DNA from 2 places in the Hylemonella sp. P2_B10 genome. Region 1 is predicted to be linked to the other one. Evidence: predicted binding sites of a transcription regulator. Region 1 holds the regulator's gene; the other holds the start of a gene.
What was found. Region 1 encodes LexA, which represses DNA repair genes until DNA is damaged. Its sites were predicted from a motif close to ACTGTATNNNNATACAGT; they were not measured.
Positions count from the first base shown of each region.

Region 2: the regulator LexA is predicted to act here: its motif matches at 6,157-6,174, upstream of AC1DX2_RS11365 (DNA topoisomerase IV subunit B).

Region 1 is NZ_JBFUDE010000002.1:77,312-84,482, reverse strand. It holds gene AC1DX2_RS08245 (hypothetical protein) at 1-1,072, shown strand, start outside; gene AC1DX2_RS08240 (MFS transporter) at 1,116-2,300, opposite strand; gene AC1DX2_RS08235 (D-2-hydroxyacid dehydrogenase family protein) at 2,311-3,318, opposite strand; gene AC1DX2_RS08230 (hypothetical protein) at 3,441-3,821, opposite strand; gene lexA (transcriptional repressor LexA) at 3,830-4,507, opposite strand; gene AC1DX2_RS08220 (asparaginase) at 4,606-5,568, shown strand; gene adk (adenylate kinase) at 5,618-6,274, opposite strand; gene kdsB (3-deoxy-manno-octulosonate cytidylyltransferase) at 6,408-7,171, opposite strand, start outside.
Region 2 is NZ_JBFUDE010000002.1:764,194-771,364, forward strand. It holds gene AC1DX2_RS11350 (phytanoyl-CoA dioxygenase family protein) at 1-523, opposite strand, end outside; gene parC (DNA topoisomerase IV subunit A) at 934-3,318, opposite strand; gene AC1DX2_RS11360 (lytic transglycosylase domain-containing protein) at 3,356-4,153, opposite strand; gene AC1DX2_RS11365 (DNA topoisomerase IV subunit B) at 4,153-6,123, opposite strand; gene AC1DX2_RS11370 (MFS transporter) at 6,255-7,171, shown strand, end outside.

The DNA of each region.
Region 1 (7,171 bases):
GCAGTCCGAGTCCATGGATGAGGTGGATGTGAATCTGGTGGACATGGACGACTCCATGTTCGACAAGATGATGAAGGCCGCGGGCAACTACAAGAAGCCCGAGGTACAGCACAGCGCGCCCGCGCCCGATGGCACGCCGCGCCGTCTGGTGGACTCCGAGGAGTTGATGGACGTGCGCCAGCAGGCCGAGTTCTTCATCTCGCTGGGCCAGACCGACCAGGCCATCCAGGTGCTGGAAAAGCGCATCGCCAAGGGCGACTGCGGTCCGCTGATGTACCTGGAGCTGTTTGCCATCTTCCACAGCCGCAACCTGAAGACCGATTACCGCCAGCTGCGCGAGGAGTTCAACAAGCAGTTCAACGGCCGCGTGCCCGAGTTCGCCGCCTTCAAGGAAGAGGGCCGGGGCATAGAGTCCTACCCCAGCGTGTTTGCCCACATCGTGGCGTTGTGGCCGTCGGTCAAGGTGCTGGAAGTGATAGAGACCTGCATCTTCCGTGACCCCTGGGACGACCGCGACCAGGCCTTTGACCTGTACGCCTTCCGCGACCTGTTGCTGCTGTTCGCCATCGCCAAGGGCATTTCCGACGGCCAGTACGGCGACGCGCCGGTGTCGGCGCCGGCCCCGTTGCGGCCCTCGGAGATCCTGCAGCTCACGCCCAGCCATTTTGAAGAAGCCAAGTCGTACGATGCGACCGTTGCCTTTCGCGCCACGCCAGCCGCTCAGCCACCTGCGTCCCCGCCGGCCGCACCGCTGCCCGCCGTCCTGGACGTGCCGCTGGATTTGACGCTGGAGCCCCTGGAGGGCGATGACTTGCCCAAGCTGGACACCGGCCCGGAGTCGGAGTCGAAAGTGGATGTGGACCTGTCGGAGACCGAGCTGGGCACCATCTACGCACCGTCCTTCACGTCACCTGTACCTCTGTCGGCCAGTGGCGGTGTGTCCAAGCCCATGCCGGCGCTGGACATGCCCGCGATACCCGACGGCAAGGATGATGACGACATCCCCAGCCTGATGGACTTCGAGCTGCCGGAAGACCCGCCAGCGCCGCCGAAGCCCAAGTCCAGTTCCTGAGCCCAACGCCTGACACGCTGCCGGTGATCAGCCGGCTGGGTGCTCAGGTGGACTCTTCGCGCTGTGCCCGTGTGGCCAGCATGCTGACACCCAGCGCCAGCAGCAGGCTGGCCAGCCCGGCCCAGTGCAGGTTGGCCATCTGCCCGTGCGCAATCAGCCAGCCGCCGGTGCCGGCGCCCAGCGCCTGGCCGGCGTACATGGCCGAAGAATTCAGCGCGATGGAGCCGGAAGCCAGCGCCGGCGAGATTGCGAACAGCCGGGCCTGCTGCGCCGAATTGGACGAAAAGCAACCCAGCGCCCAGGGCACCACCACGATGGCCGCCAGCACCAGGCTGCTGCCCAGGGGCCACAGGGCCAGGCTCAGCGCCATGGAACACACGGCGATGAACACGGTGCGTGGCGCGCCCAGCTTGTCGATGCGCTGCGTGACCCAGAAATTGCCCAGGAAGCCGAAAGCGCCGAACCAGGCGAACATCAGGCTCAGCTGGGTGGGGGTGATGTTCAGCATCTGCTTGTAGTAGGGCGCGAAGTAGGAAAACAGCACGAACTGGCCGGCCGAATACAGCGCCGTGACGGCCACGCACAGCATCAGCGCGCGCGAGCGCAGCGTCTGGCCCCAGGCGGCGGCGGAAAACGCCGGCGGGCGCACGCCGTCGGGCGTCGCGCGCCAGACCCACATCGCGCTGACCAATGCCAGCACACCGATGGTGACGAAGGCGCTTTGCCAGCCCCAGGTGCCGCCTATCCACGAGCCCAGTGGCATGCCCAGCACCGAGGCCACCGACCAGCCCAGAAACACCAGTGTGATGGCGCGGCCGCGCTGCTCTGGCGGCACCAGCTGGCTGACGCACGAGGCCGCTTGCGGCGTGAAGATGGCTGGCGCCAGCACCGCGAACACGCGCACCACCATCAGCGGCCCGAAGGCAGGCATCAAGGCGCTGAGCAGGTGCAGCACGCCGTACCAGGCCATGGTCAGCGCCAGCAGACGGCGCCGGTCCCAGCCGGCCACCACGCTGGCCAGCAGCGGCGCACCCAGGCACATCACCAGCGCGGCGACCGAAATCAATTGCCCGGCCACCGGCACCGACACCGCCAGCGAGGTGCTGATGTCGTTGAGCGTGCCGGGCACCACCATCACCCCGCTGCCGATGACGAAATTGCCAAACAGAAAGGCCCAGATGGCGGCGGGCAGGGGCTGGCCGCTCCGCGCTTCGGTGGAGGCGCTCATCGGACGAGTATCAGCGGCGCACCTGCAGCGCGCCGGGGTTGACGATGTTGGTGGGCGTGCCTTTGATGAATGCCACCACGCTGTCAAATGCGGTGCCGAAATACAGCTCGTAGCTGTCTTGCTCCACATAGCCGATGTGCGGCGTGCAGATGCAGTTTTCCAGCCGCAACAGCGCGTGGCCTTGCAGGATGGGCTCGGTCTCGAACACATCCACCGCGGCCATGCCGGGACGGCCACGGTTGAGCGCGCTGATCAGCGCCTCGGGCTCGATCAACTCAGCGCGCGAGGTGTTGACCAGCAGCGCGGTGGGTTTCATGCGGCCCAGGTCTTCCAGCGTGACGATGCCACGCGTCTCGTCGTTGAGCCGCAGGTGCAGCGTCAGCACGTCGCATTGGGCGAAGAATTCCTCGCGGCTGGCGGCGGCCTGGTGGCCGTCCAGCACGGCACGCTCACGCGAGGGCTCGCGCCCCCAGACCATGATGTGCATGCCGAAAGCCTTGCCGTAGCCGGCCAGCAACTGGCCTATCTTGCCGTAGCCCCAGATGCCCAGCGTGTGACCCCGCAGCACGGTGCCGAGACCGAAATTCACGGGCATGGAGGCCGATTTCAGGCCCGACTGCTGCCAGGCGCCATGCTTCAGGTTGCCGATGTACTGCGGCAGGCGACGCACGGCGGCCATGATCAGCGCCCAGGTCAGCTCTGCCGGCGCCACCGGCGAGCCCGCGCCTTCGGCCACGGCGATGCCGCGCTCGGTGCAGGCGGCCACATCAATATGGCTGCCGACCTTGCCGGTCTGCACCACCAGCTTGAGCTTGGGCAGCTTCTCGATCAGCTGGCGGGTCAGGTGGGTGCGCTCGCGTATCAGCACGATGACGTCAGCGTCTTTCAGCCGCACCGCCAGCTGGCCCAGGCCTTTGACGGTGTTGGTGTAGACCTTGGCGGGGAAGGCATCCAGCTTGGTGGCGCATTCCAGCTTGCGCACCACATCCTGGTAGTCGTCAAGAATCACAATGTTCATGCTGCCATTGTGCCTTGGCTGTTGCAGTGGCCGCAGTGGCCGGGCAATTTATGCGCGTATTTGTTGCAACAACAGGTTGCTGCTGACCACGCGCGACAGCGTCACTTCAATGCAGGGTGGCTTCAGTGCAGCGTGGCTTCACGGGCGGCCAGGCGGTCCAGCTCGGCGCAGACATCGGCCATGCGACCGGAGATCACCATGCGGCCTGCACTGGCGCGGCTGGCACCGCGCTCCATCACATGCACCACGCGCAGCGGCCGCTGCGCGTCCACAGAGTGCAGCGGCCGCTGCACCCGGGCAGCAGGCTGGGCCAGCGCTGTCAGCCGCGCCGGGCGCCGGGCCATGGGTGGCAAGCCGGCGGCCTGGGTGGCCGGCAGCATGGCTGCGCGGGCCGGCTGGCGCGGACGCATGCCACTGCTGCTGCCGCCGGTGTGCATCAGCCGGCGCACCCACAGTTGCAGCGGTGCCAACAGGTCGGGGACGGCGAAGAAGGCGATGTTCATGGCAGGGCTCACATCAGCATGGTGTTGCGAATCAGGCCCACGGCCAGGCCCTCGATCTCGAAGGCTTCGCCGGGCTCGACGACGATGGTCTGGTAGTCCGGGTTTTCCGGGTGCAACTCGATCACGTCCTTGTTGCGGCGGAAACGCTTGACGGTGACTTCCTCGCCCAGCCGGGCGACGACGATCTGGCCGTTCTTGGCGTCTTTGGTGGCCTGCACGGCCAGCAGGTCGCCGTCCATGATGCCGGCGTCGCGCATGGACATGCCGCGCACGCGCAGCAGGTAGTCGGGCTTGCGCTGGAACAGGCTGTTTTCCACGTAGTACGTCTGGTCCACATGTTCCTGCGCGAGAATGGGCGAGCCCGCAGCCACGCGGCCCACCAGGGGCAGGGCCAGTTGTTGCACGATGTTTTGCAGGCCGTTCGAGAATTGTTGGATGCGCGACTCATTGATGGAGCGCAGTGTTTCGCTGCGCAGGCGGATGCCGCGCGAGGTGCCGCTGACCAGTTCGATGACGCCCTTGCGGGCCAAGGCCTGCAGATGTTCTTCTGCCGCGTTGGCCGACTTGAAGCCCAGTTCGCGGGCGATTTCGGCCCGCGTGGGTGGCGCGCCGGTTTGCGCGACGGCCTGCTGTATCAGGTCCAGAATCTGCTGCTGGCGGGCGGTGAGTTTGGGGCTCTCAAGCATGGCGACTCCTTGGGGCGAACTGGGTGCACTGAGGGTGCGGTAACTGTTTCAATATCCAGTAGATGTATTTTTAACCAGTTTTTGGCGAATTGCAAGTGATGGAACAAAAAAACCAGAAAAAGCTGGTGTTGCTGGGCACCGGCGGCACCATTGCCGGCCGTGCCGACAGCGCCGCCGATGGCGTGGGCTACACAGCGGCGCAACTGGGCGTGCAGCAGTTGCTGGCCGGCCTGCCGCTGGCGCAAAGCGTGGCGGTGCAGGCCGAGCAGGTGGCCCAGGTGGACAGCAAGGACATGGGCTTTGCCATCTGGCAGCAATTGGCCGAGCGCGTGCGCTTGCACCTGGCGCGCGCCGAGGTTGATGGCGTGCTCATTACCCATGGCACCGACACGCTGGAAGAGACAGCCTATTTTCTGCACCGCTTGTTGGCGCCCGCCAAACCGGTGGTGCTGACCTGCGCGATGCGCCCGGCCACCGCCGTGATGCCCGATGGCCCGCAGAACCTGCTGGATGCGCTGACCGTGGCGGCCGACGCCAGCGCCCGCGGCGTCTCGGTCGTGTGTGCCGGCGTGGTGCACAGCGCGTTGGACGTGCAGAAGATCCATACCTACCGGCTGGACGCCTTCAGTTCCGGCGACGCCGGGCCGCTGGGTTATGTGGAGGAGGGGGCGGTGCGCTGGCTGCGCCCGGCGCCGCCGGCCACGGCCTGGCTGCCAGCCCAGTCCGCTGTGCCTGCGCTATGGCCGCGGGTGGAGATCGTGCTGAACCACGTGGGTGGCAGCGGCGGCGTTGTGGACGCGCTGCTGGCCCAACACCTGAGCCCGCTGCGGCAGGAGCCTGCGCTGGCCGGTCTGGTGGTCGCGGGCACGGGCAACGGCACTCTGCATGCTGGCCTGCAGGCGGCGCTGTTGCGTGCGCAGGCGGCCGGGGTGCGCGTGGTGCGCGCCAGCCGCTGCCCGCTGGGCCGCGTATTGGCCACGCCGCAGGATGTGTTTGCCGACTCCGAGGGTTTGTCGAGCGTCAAGGCGCGCATCGCCTTGATGCTTGATTTGGCGCGCTGAGCGGCCGCCGGCCGGCGTTCAGCGGCGTTTCAACGGCTACCGCGCGGCCTCAGGAGGCCAGAGCGGCAAACACCCTGCTGGTGATCTCGTCCACGCTGCCCATGCCGCTGATGGCGCGGTATTGAGGCGCGTTGGTGGCGTCGTTCTTGGCCCAGTTGGCGTAGTAGTCCACCAGCGGGCGGGTCTGGGCGCTGTAGACGTCCAGGCGCTTCTTCACGGTTTCTTCCTTGTCGTCGTCGCGCTGTATCAGCGGCTCACCGGTGACATCGTCCTTGCCTTCCACCTTGGGCGGGTTGAACTTGACGTGGTAGGTGCGGCCCGAGGCCGGGTGTGAGCGGCGCCCGCTCATGCGTTCGATGATGGCCTCAAACGGCACGTCGATCTCCAGCACGTGGTCGATCTTGACGCCGGCCGACTTCATGGCGTCGGCTTGCGGGATGGTGCGCGGAAATCCGTCGAACAGGAAACCCTTGGCGCAATCCGGTTGGGCGATGCGCTCCTTCACCAGGTTGATGATCAGGTCGTCGCTGACCAGGGCGCCGGCATCCATCACCGCCTTGGCCTGCAGGCCAAGCGGCGTGCCGGCCTTGACGGCGGCGCGCAGCATGTCGCCGGTGGAGATCTGGGGAATCCCGAATTTCTGGCAGATGAAGGTGGCCTGCGTGCCTTTGCCCGCGCCCGGCGCGCCTAACAGAATCAGTCTCATGGGTGCCCTCGTTTTCTATCGGTCTCTGCCGCGTGGCGCTGCCCTGTGCGGTGCGCACCACGTCGGTGAATGTGGAGAATTCCCCTGGAGAATAGCATGCGAAAGCCCCGCTTCGCTTACGGGGTTGGCGCGCTCATGACAGGAACAAGTTACGTACCCGTTCCAAATCTTCTGGCGTGTCCACGCCCGGCCCGGGCGCCTGGGCCGCGATGTGCACCGCGATGCGGTGGCCATGCCACAGCGCACGCAATTGCTCCAGTGCTTCCAGTTGCTCCACCGGCGCCGGCGCCAGTCGCGGGAACTGGCGCAGGAAGCCGACCCGGTAGCCATAGATGCCGATGTGACGCAGCGGCGCCGGCTCGGGCAGGGCGCTGATGCCTTGCGCAAAGCCATCGCGCCACCAGGCAATGGGCGCACGGCTGAAATACAGCGCCAGCTGTTGGGCATCCAGCACCACTTTCACTACATTCGGGTTGGTGAAATCGGCCAGGCTGTTGATGGCGTGGGCGGCGGTGCTCATGCTGGCCTGGGGGCGGTCCTGCAGCAGTTGCGCCACAGCGCTGACCAGGGCCGGGTCCATCAGCGGCTCGTCACCCTGCACATTGACTACGGTGTCGTTGTCGGCCAGCTTCAGCAGCGCGCAGGCTTCGGCCAGGCGGTCGCTGCCACTGGGGTGGTCGTCGCGCGTCAGCAGCGCCTGCACGCCGTGCTCGGCGCAGGCCTGCACGATCAGCGGGCTGTCGGCCGCCACCACCACGCGGCTGGCCTGGCCGCTGTGCACCAGGCCCATCACGCGTTGCGCCACCCGCACCACCATGGGCCTGCCTGCAATGTCGGCCAGCGGTTTGTGGGGCAGGCGGGTGGAGGCCAGCCGCGCCGGGATCAGGACTGTGAACG
Region 2 (7,171 bases), 690 kb from region 1:
CCGCCGCATCAGCGTCATACCCGCCATCGGCACCATATGCGCCGACAATGTCCGCATCGCTCCAGCGGTGGCTGCCCGCAATCATTTCGGTGCCGCCGTTGTCTGCCGTGAACGCATCCACCGCCACGATCGTGCTGACGCTGATGGCCGGTCGCGGCCGCGGGATGGGGTAGAAGCTGTCGTCGTAATGCACCGGCTGCGGCGTCTCGCCCGGGCGTATGCAGATGGCCTGGCTGGCGGTCAGCAGGTAGCCAGGGCGCAGCAACACGTCCAACAAAGCCAGCACGCGCGCATCCTCGGCAATGTCCTCAAACACCTTGCCCCGTCCCACCAGTGTGTACACCCGCTCGGTCTGGTAGCCCTCGAAGTTGTTGCGGCCGGCGTGGGTGTGCAGGTAGGGGGCCAGGCCGGCGCGCACGTCGGCGATGGCTTTCGCTGATAAGAAATCGGAGATGACGGTATAGCCCTGGGCGTCCAGCTCAGCCAGGTGATGGGCGGTGCCGAAGGCGGTCTCAGCGCTCATGGTCTTGCAGGTCGAGGTTGGTAAGACGGCCAGTCTACGGCGAGCAAGCTGTCTCCGGTATTGGGGTTGGCACGCGTGCTTCTGCTGTTGATCAAGGAGGCGGAGGTGGCTTGGTCACGGCCGAAGAGACGGCCGAGTACTCGTGAGAGCTTCACGCGCAGAACACTTCGCCAACAAAGGAGCAGCGCGCCAGCGGGGAAATTGGTCAAGGGCCCCCTGTGAGCAGCCGAGGAGCGCAGAAGACGGCGGAAAAAGAAACGCACATGTTTGAGCCGAAGGCGAGTTTGTGCGTTTCCCGCCGGCTTCGAGCACCGCAGGGCAGTCCGCGCAGCGGACCTGCTCACCGGGGAAGGGCCAATTTCCACGCTGGCGCGCTGCGGAGCCACGTCAACGAGGAAACCAAACGCGCGTCACTCCACCCGCTGCACACCATTCGGCTTGAACCCCAGGTCCGCCGCCTTGCCCTTGCGCCCACGCGCCGCGCGGGCATTGTTCAGGCTGCGAATCTCCAGCGTCTCATCGCGCTCCTTGCCACCCCGGCCGACACCGGTGATGCGGATGCTGCGCGTGTAGGCGGCGGCACCGGCCAAGCTGTCCTTGGGCTCCAGGTCGATCAGCATCAAGCCACGGCCGCCATTGGCCATGGTCTTCAACTCGCTGATCTCGAACGTCAGGATGCGCCCCCCCACCGACGCACAGGCCACATGCGTGGCAGGCACCAAGGGCTGCACCAGCGGCACGCCGCCGGCCGGGTTTGGCACGCTGCCCACCGTGCCCGCCACGGGCGACGGGCGGCACAGCGTTTCGCCAGCAGCGGTGCTGACAAACGCCTTGCCCGCCTTCAGGCGCGACGTCATGTTCTCCACGCTGGCGATGAAGCCGTAGCCGCCGCTGCCGGCCAGCAGCAGCGTGGCGTTGGCCGGACCAGCGAAGTAATAGGCCAGTTGTGTGCCCGCTTCCAATTCCAGCATGGTGGTCACCGGTTGGCCGTCGCCGCGCGCGCCGGGCAACGTGGACACCGGCACCGAATACACCCGGCCGTTGTTGCCGAACACCAGCAGCGTGTCCACCGTGCGGCACTCAAACGTGCCGTACAGGCCGTCACCGGCCTTGAAGGCAAAGCCCGCCGCGTCATGCCCATGGCCGGTGCGCGCGCGCACCCAGCCCTTTTCGCTGACCACCACGGTGACCGGCTCGTCCACCACGCGCACCTCGACCACGGCGCGCTTTTCGGCCTGGATCAGCGTGCGGCGCTCGTCGGCAAACGTCTTCGCGTCGGCCTCGATTTCCTTCACCATCAAGCGGCGCAGCGCGGTGGCGCTGCCCAGGATTTCTTCCAGCTTCTTCTGTTCGTCGCGCAGGCCACTCAGCTCCTGCTCGATCTTGATGGCTTCCAGCCGCGCCAACTGGCGCAGGCGGATTTCCAGGATGTCTTCGGCCTGCCGGTCGGACAGCTTGAAGCGCGCGATCAGCGCCGGCTTGGGCTCGTCGCTGTGGCGGATGATCTTGATCACCTCGTCGATGTTCAGCAACACCAGCTGGCGGCCTTCCAGGATGTGGATGCGGTCCAGCACCTTGTCCAACCGGTGCTGCGAACGCCGCTGCAGCGTGGTCTGGCGGAAGGCGATCCACTCTTCCAACATCTGGCGCAGCGACTTCTGCGTCGGCCGGCCATCCAGCCCCACCATGGTCAGGTTGATGGGCGACGAGCTCTCCAGGCTGGTGTGGGCCAGCAGCGTGGTGATCAGTTCGCTTTGTTCGATGCGGCTGGTCTTGGGCTCGAACAGCAGGCGCACCGGCGCGTCCTTGCTGGATTCGTCGCGCACGCCATCCAGCACGGCCAGCACGCTGGCCTTCAGCTGCACCTGCTCCTGCGTCAGCGCCTTCTTGCCGGTCTTGACCTTGGGGTTGGTCAGCTCTTCGATCTCTTCCAGCACGCGCTGGGTGCTGACGCCGGGCGGCAGTTCGGTCACCACCAGTTGCCACTGGCCACGCGCCAGCTCTTCAATTTTCCAGCGTGCGCGCACCTTCAGCGAGCCGCGGCCGGTGCGGTAGGCATCGGCAATGTCACTGGCGGCACTGATGATCTGGCCGCCGCCGGGATAGTCGGGGCCGGGCACCAGCGCCAACAGCTCGTCGTCGCTCAGCTTCGGGGTCTTGATCAGCGCCACGCAGGCGTCGGCGATCTCACGCAGGTTGTGGCTGGGGATCTCGGTGGCCAGGCCGACGGCAATGCCGCTGGCGCCATTGAGCAGCGTGAACGGCAGGCGCGCCGGCAGTTGGCGCGGCTCGTTGGTGGAGCCATCGTAGTTGGGGACAAAGTCCACCGTGCCTTCGTCGATCTCGTCCAGCAGCAGGCTGGTGATCTTGGCCAGCCGCGCCTCGGTGTAACGCATGGCGGCGGCGCCGTCACCGTCGCGCGAGCCGAAATTGCCCTGGCCGTCGATCAGCGGGTAGCGCTGCGAGAAATCCTGCGCCATGCGCACCATGGCGTCGTAGGCGGCCTGGTCGCTGTGCGGGTGGAACTTGCCCAGCACATCGCCCACCACGCGGGCCGACTTGACCGGCTTGGCGCCGGTGTTGCCATTGGGCCCACCAAAGCCCAGGCCCATGCGGGCCATGGCGTACAGGATGCGCCGCTGCACCGGCTTTTGGCCATCACACACATCGGGCAGTGCGCGGCCCTTGACCACGCTGAGCGCGTACTCCAGGTAGGCGCGCTGGGCGTAGCTGGCCAGCGACTCGTCGCCGTCGGCGGGGGGCTGGTTGAAATCCAGTGTGGGTTGCTCACTCATGGAACGAAAACAGCAATCTGAAAAAAAGAAAAATAAATCAGTCCGACGCCAGCTTGTTGAAGCGTGGCTCTTCGATCGCGGCGCCCGCCGGCGGCAGGTTGCCGCGGTTGATGGCGCCGCCCAGCAGGTTGCGCCGCTGTTCCAGCACCGCCGCCGGTGGCTTCAGCAGGCTGTAGAGCTGCAGCACGGTGGCCACGTAATTCTGCGTCTCGCGGTAATTGGGGATGCGGTTGCCGGCGCGCTGCACGGCGCCTTCACCCGCGTTGTAGGCGGCCAACGCCAGGTCCAGCTTGCCGGCGAACAGCTTGATCAAATCGCGCAGGTAACGGGTGCCGGTGGCGATGTTGGTGCCGGGGTCGACCAGCTTTTTTTCCACGCTGGACTTTTTCTCGTCGCGCACGCCGTAGCGGCGCGCGGTGTCGGGCATCACCTGCATCAGGCCCACCGCGCCCTTGGGCGACACGGCGGCGGCGTCGAAGCCGGATTCGGTGGCAATCAGCGCCTGCAGCAGCTCATAGTCCACGTTCTGGCTGCGCGCGGCCTCGCGCATGTGGTACTTGACCGCCTTGTAATTGGGCGACACCTCGAAGAAGGCCAGCAACCGCGGCGCCATGGTGGGCACGCTGACCGGCCGTGGCGTGGGCTGGCCAGGCAACAGGCCCTTGGCGCCGTCGGTGTTGCGGAAGAAAATTTCGTAACGCTCGTCTACCCGCTCGGCGGCGAAGTGCGCGATGCCCTTGTCGTCGATGTAGCCCCAGACGTCGGCGCGCGCGGGCGCAGCGGCGCCCAGCAACAGCGCCAACACCGGAGCCCACAAGACGCGCGCCCACTGCATCAAATGTCCACCTCCACGGCGTCGCCATGCAGCTCCATCAGCTCGCGGCGGGCGGCGGCCTCGCCCTTGCCCATCAGCTTGGTGATCAGGCCCTCGGTCTGCGCGAAATCCATGTTGCCCAACTGCACCGGCATCAGGCGGCGGGTGTCGGGGTTCAGCGTGGTGTCCCACAGGTGTTCGGCGTTCATCTCGCCCAGGCCCTTGAAGCGGCTGATGCTCCAGGCGCCTTCGCGCACGCCTTCCTTGCGCAGCTTGTCCAGGATGGCTGTCAACTCGCCCTCGTCCAGCGCATAGGCCTTGGAGGCCGGCTTCTTGCCGCGTGCCGGCGCGTCGACGCGGAACAACGGTGGCCGCGCCACATACACATGGCCGGTCTCGATCAGCTTGGGGAAATGGCGGAAGAACAGCGTCAACAGCAGCACCTGGATGTGCGAGCCGTCGACGTCGGCGTCGGACAGGATGCAGACCTTGCCGTAGCGCAAGCCGCTCATGTCCGGCGTGTCGTTGGGGCCGTGCGGGTCCACGCCGATGGCCACCGCGATGTCGTGCACTTCGGTGTTGGCAAACAGCCGGTCACGCTCCACCTCCCAGGTGTTCAGCACCTTGCCGCGCAGCGGCAATATCGCCTGGCATTCCTTGTCGCGGCCCATCTTGGCGCTGCCACCGGCCGAGTCGCCCTCGACCAGGAACACCTCGTTGTGTTCCAGGTCGCGGCTTTCGCAATCGGTCAGCTTCCCCGGCAGCACAGCCACGCCGGAGCCCTTGCGCTTTTCCACTTTCTGGCCGGCGCGCTGGCGCGTCTGCGCCGCCTTGATGGCCAGCTCGGCCAGCTTCTTGCCGTATTCCACGTGCTGGTTCAGCCACAGCTCCAGTGTCGGGCGCACGAAGCTGGAGACCAGGCGCACGGCGTCGCGTGAATTGAGCCGCTCCTTGATCTGGCCTTGGAACTGCGGGTCCAGCACCTTGGCCGACAGCACGTAGGAGACGCGGGCAAACACGTCATCCGGCAGCAGCTTGACGCCCTTGGGCAGCAGCGAGTGCAGGTCGATGAAGCTCTTGACGGCGGTGAACAGGCCGTCGCGCAGGCCGGCCTCATGGGTGCCACCGGCCGTGGTGGGAATCAGGTTGACATAGCTTTCGCGCACCGGCTGGCCTTCTTCGGTGAAGGCCACGCTCCATTCGGCGCCCTCGCCCTCGGCGAAGCTGTCGCTTTGGGCGTCGGCGTAGCCGCTGCCGTCGAACAGCGGGATCACCGGGTCTGCCGTCAGGGACTGGCTCAGGTAATCGCGCAGGCCGCCCTTGTACAGCCAGCTGGCGCTTTCCTTGGTCTTTTCCACCACCAGCGTCACCGTCACGCCGGGCATCAGCACCGCCTTGCTGCGCAGCAGGTGGGCCAGCTCGTTCATCGGCAGGGCGGCGCTTTCGAAATACTTGGCGTCGGGCCACACACGCACGGTGGAGCCGGTCTTGCGATCGCCCTCGGCCTGCTTGCGGGTCTGCAGCTTCTCCACCACATCACCACCCGAAAACGCCATGCGCGCCACGGTGGCCTCGCGGTGGCTGGTGACTTCCAGCCGCTTGGACAGCGCATTGGTGACGCTGACGCCGACGCCGTGCAGGCCGCCGGAGAAGCTGTAGGCACCGCCCTTGCCCTTGTCGAACTTGCCACCGGCATGCAAGCGGGTATAGACCAGCTCGATCACCGGCGCTTTTTCTTCCGGGTGCATGCCAAAGGGGATGCCCCGGCCGTCGTCCTCCACGCTGACCGAGCCGTCAGCATGCAGCAGGACCTTGATCTTTTTGCCAAAGCCCGCCAACGCCTCGTCGGCGGCGTTGTCCAGCACTTCCTGGATGATGTGCAAGGGGTTGTCGGTGCGGGTGTACATGCCCGGGCGCTGCTTGACGGGCTCCAGGCCCTTCAGCACCCGTATGGAGCCTTCGGAATATTCACTCGGTGGTTTGACTGACATGGGGCTGGATTGTAGTGGGGGTGGCGACAGGATACTGTATATATAAACATATCACCCAGAATCCAGGCTCGCAGCCGTGGGCTCGCCGGCCGCCACGGCAGCCGCAGCGACAATTCGGTACATTTGGGGCCATGACCCTCGCAAACAACCCTCACAAACCCTTGTCCATGGTCCAGGTTCTGGTCTGCGGGGCCGCCATTGTGACGCTTTCCATGGGCATACGCCACGGTTTCGGCCTGTGGCTGCAGCCCATCACGCAGGCCCAGGGTTGGACGCGCGAGACCTTTTCCTTTGCACTGGCGATCCAGAACCTGGCCTGGGGCTTCACCGGCATCTTCGCCGGCATGCTGGCGGACCGCTTCGGCGCCTTCCGGGTCATCGTGGCGGGCGCGCTGTTATATGGGCTGGGCCTATTGGGCATGGCGCATTCGCCCACGCCGCTGCTGTTCATGCTGACCACCGGCATCACTATCGGCGTAGCCCAGGCGGGCACTACCTACGCCGTCATCTACGGCGTGATCGGCCGCAACGTGCCGATGGAGAAGCGCTCCTGGGCCATGGGCATCGCAGCGGCGGCGGGTTCCTTCGGCCAGTTCCTGATGCTGCCCACCGAGGGCCTGCTGATCAGCAAGCTGGGCTGGCAGCAGGCGCTGGAGACGCTGGGCCTGTTTGCGCTGCTGATCGCGCCGCTGGCCTTTGGCCTGCGCGAGCCGGCGCTGAACAGCGGCACCACGGCGCCGCGTCAGCAAAGCATTTTTCACGCGCTGCGCGAGGCCTTCACCTATCCCAGCTTCCAGCTGTTGATGGCGGGCTACTTCGTCTGCGGGTTCCAGGTGGTGTTCATCGGCGTGCACATGCCCAGCTACCTGCGCGACCATGGCCTGTCCACCCAGGTGGCCAGCAATGCGCTGGCGCTGATCGGGCTGTTCAACGTGTTTGGCACCTACACCGCCGGCACGCTGGGCCAGAGGATGCCCAAAAAGAACATCCTGGCCTTCATCTACCTGGCGCGAACGGTGGTGATTTCGCTGTTCCTGCTGGCGCCGCT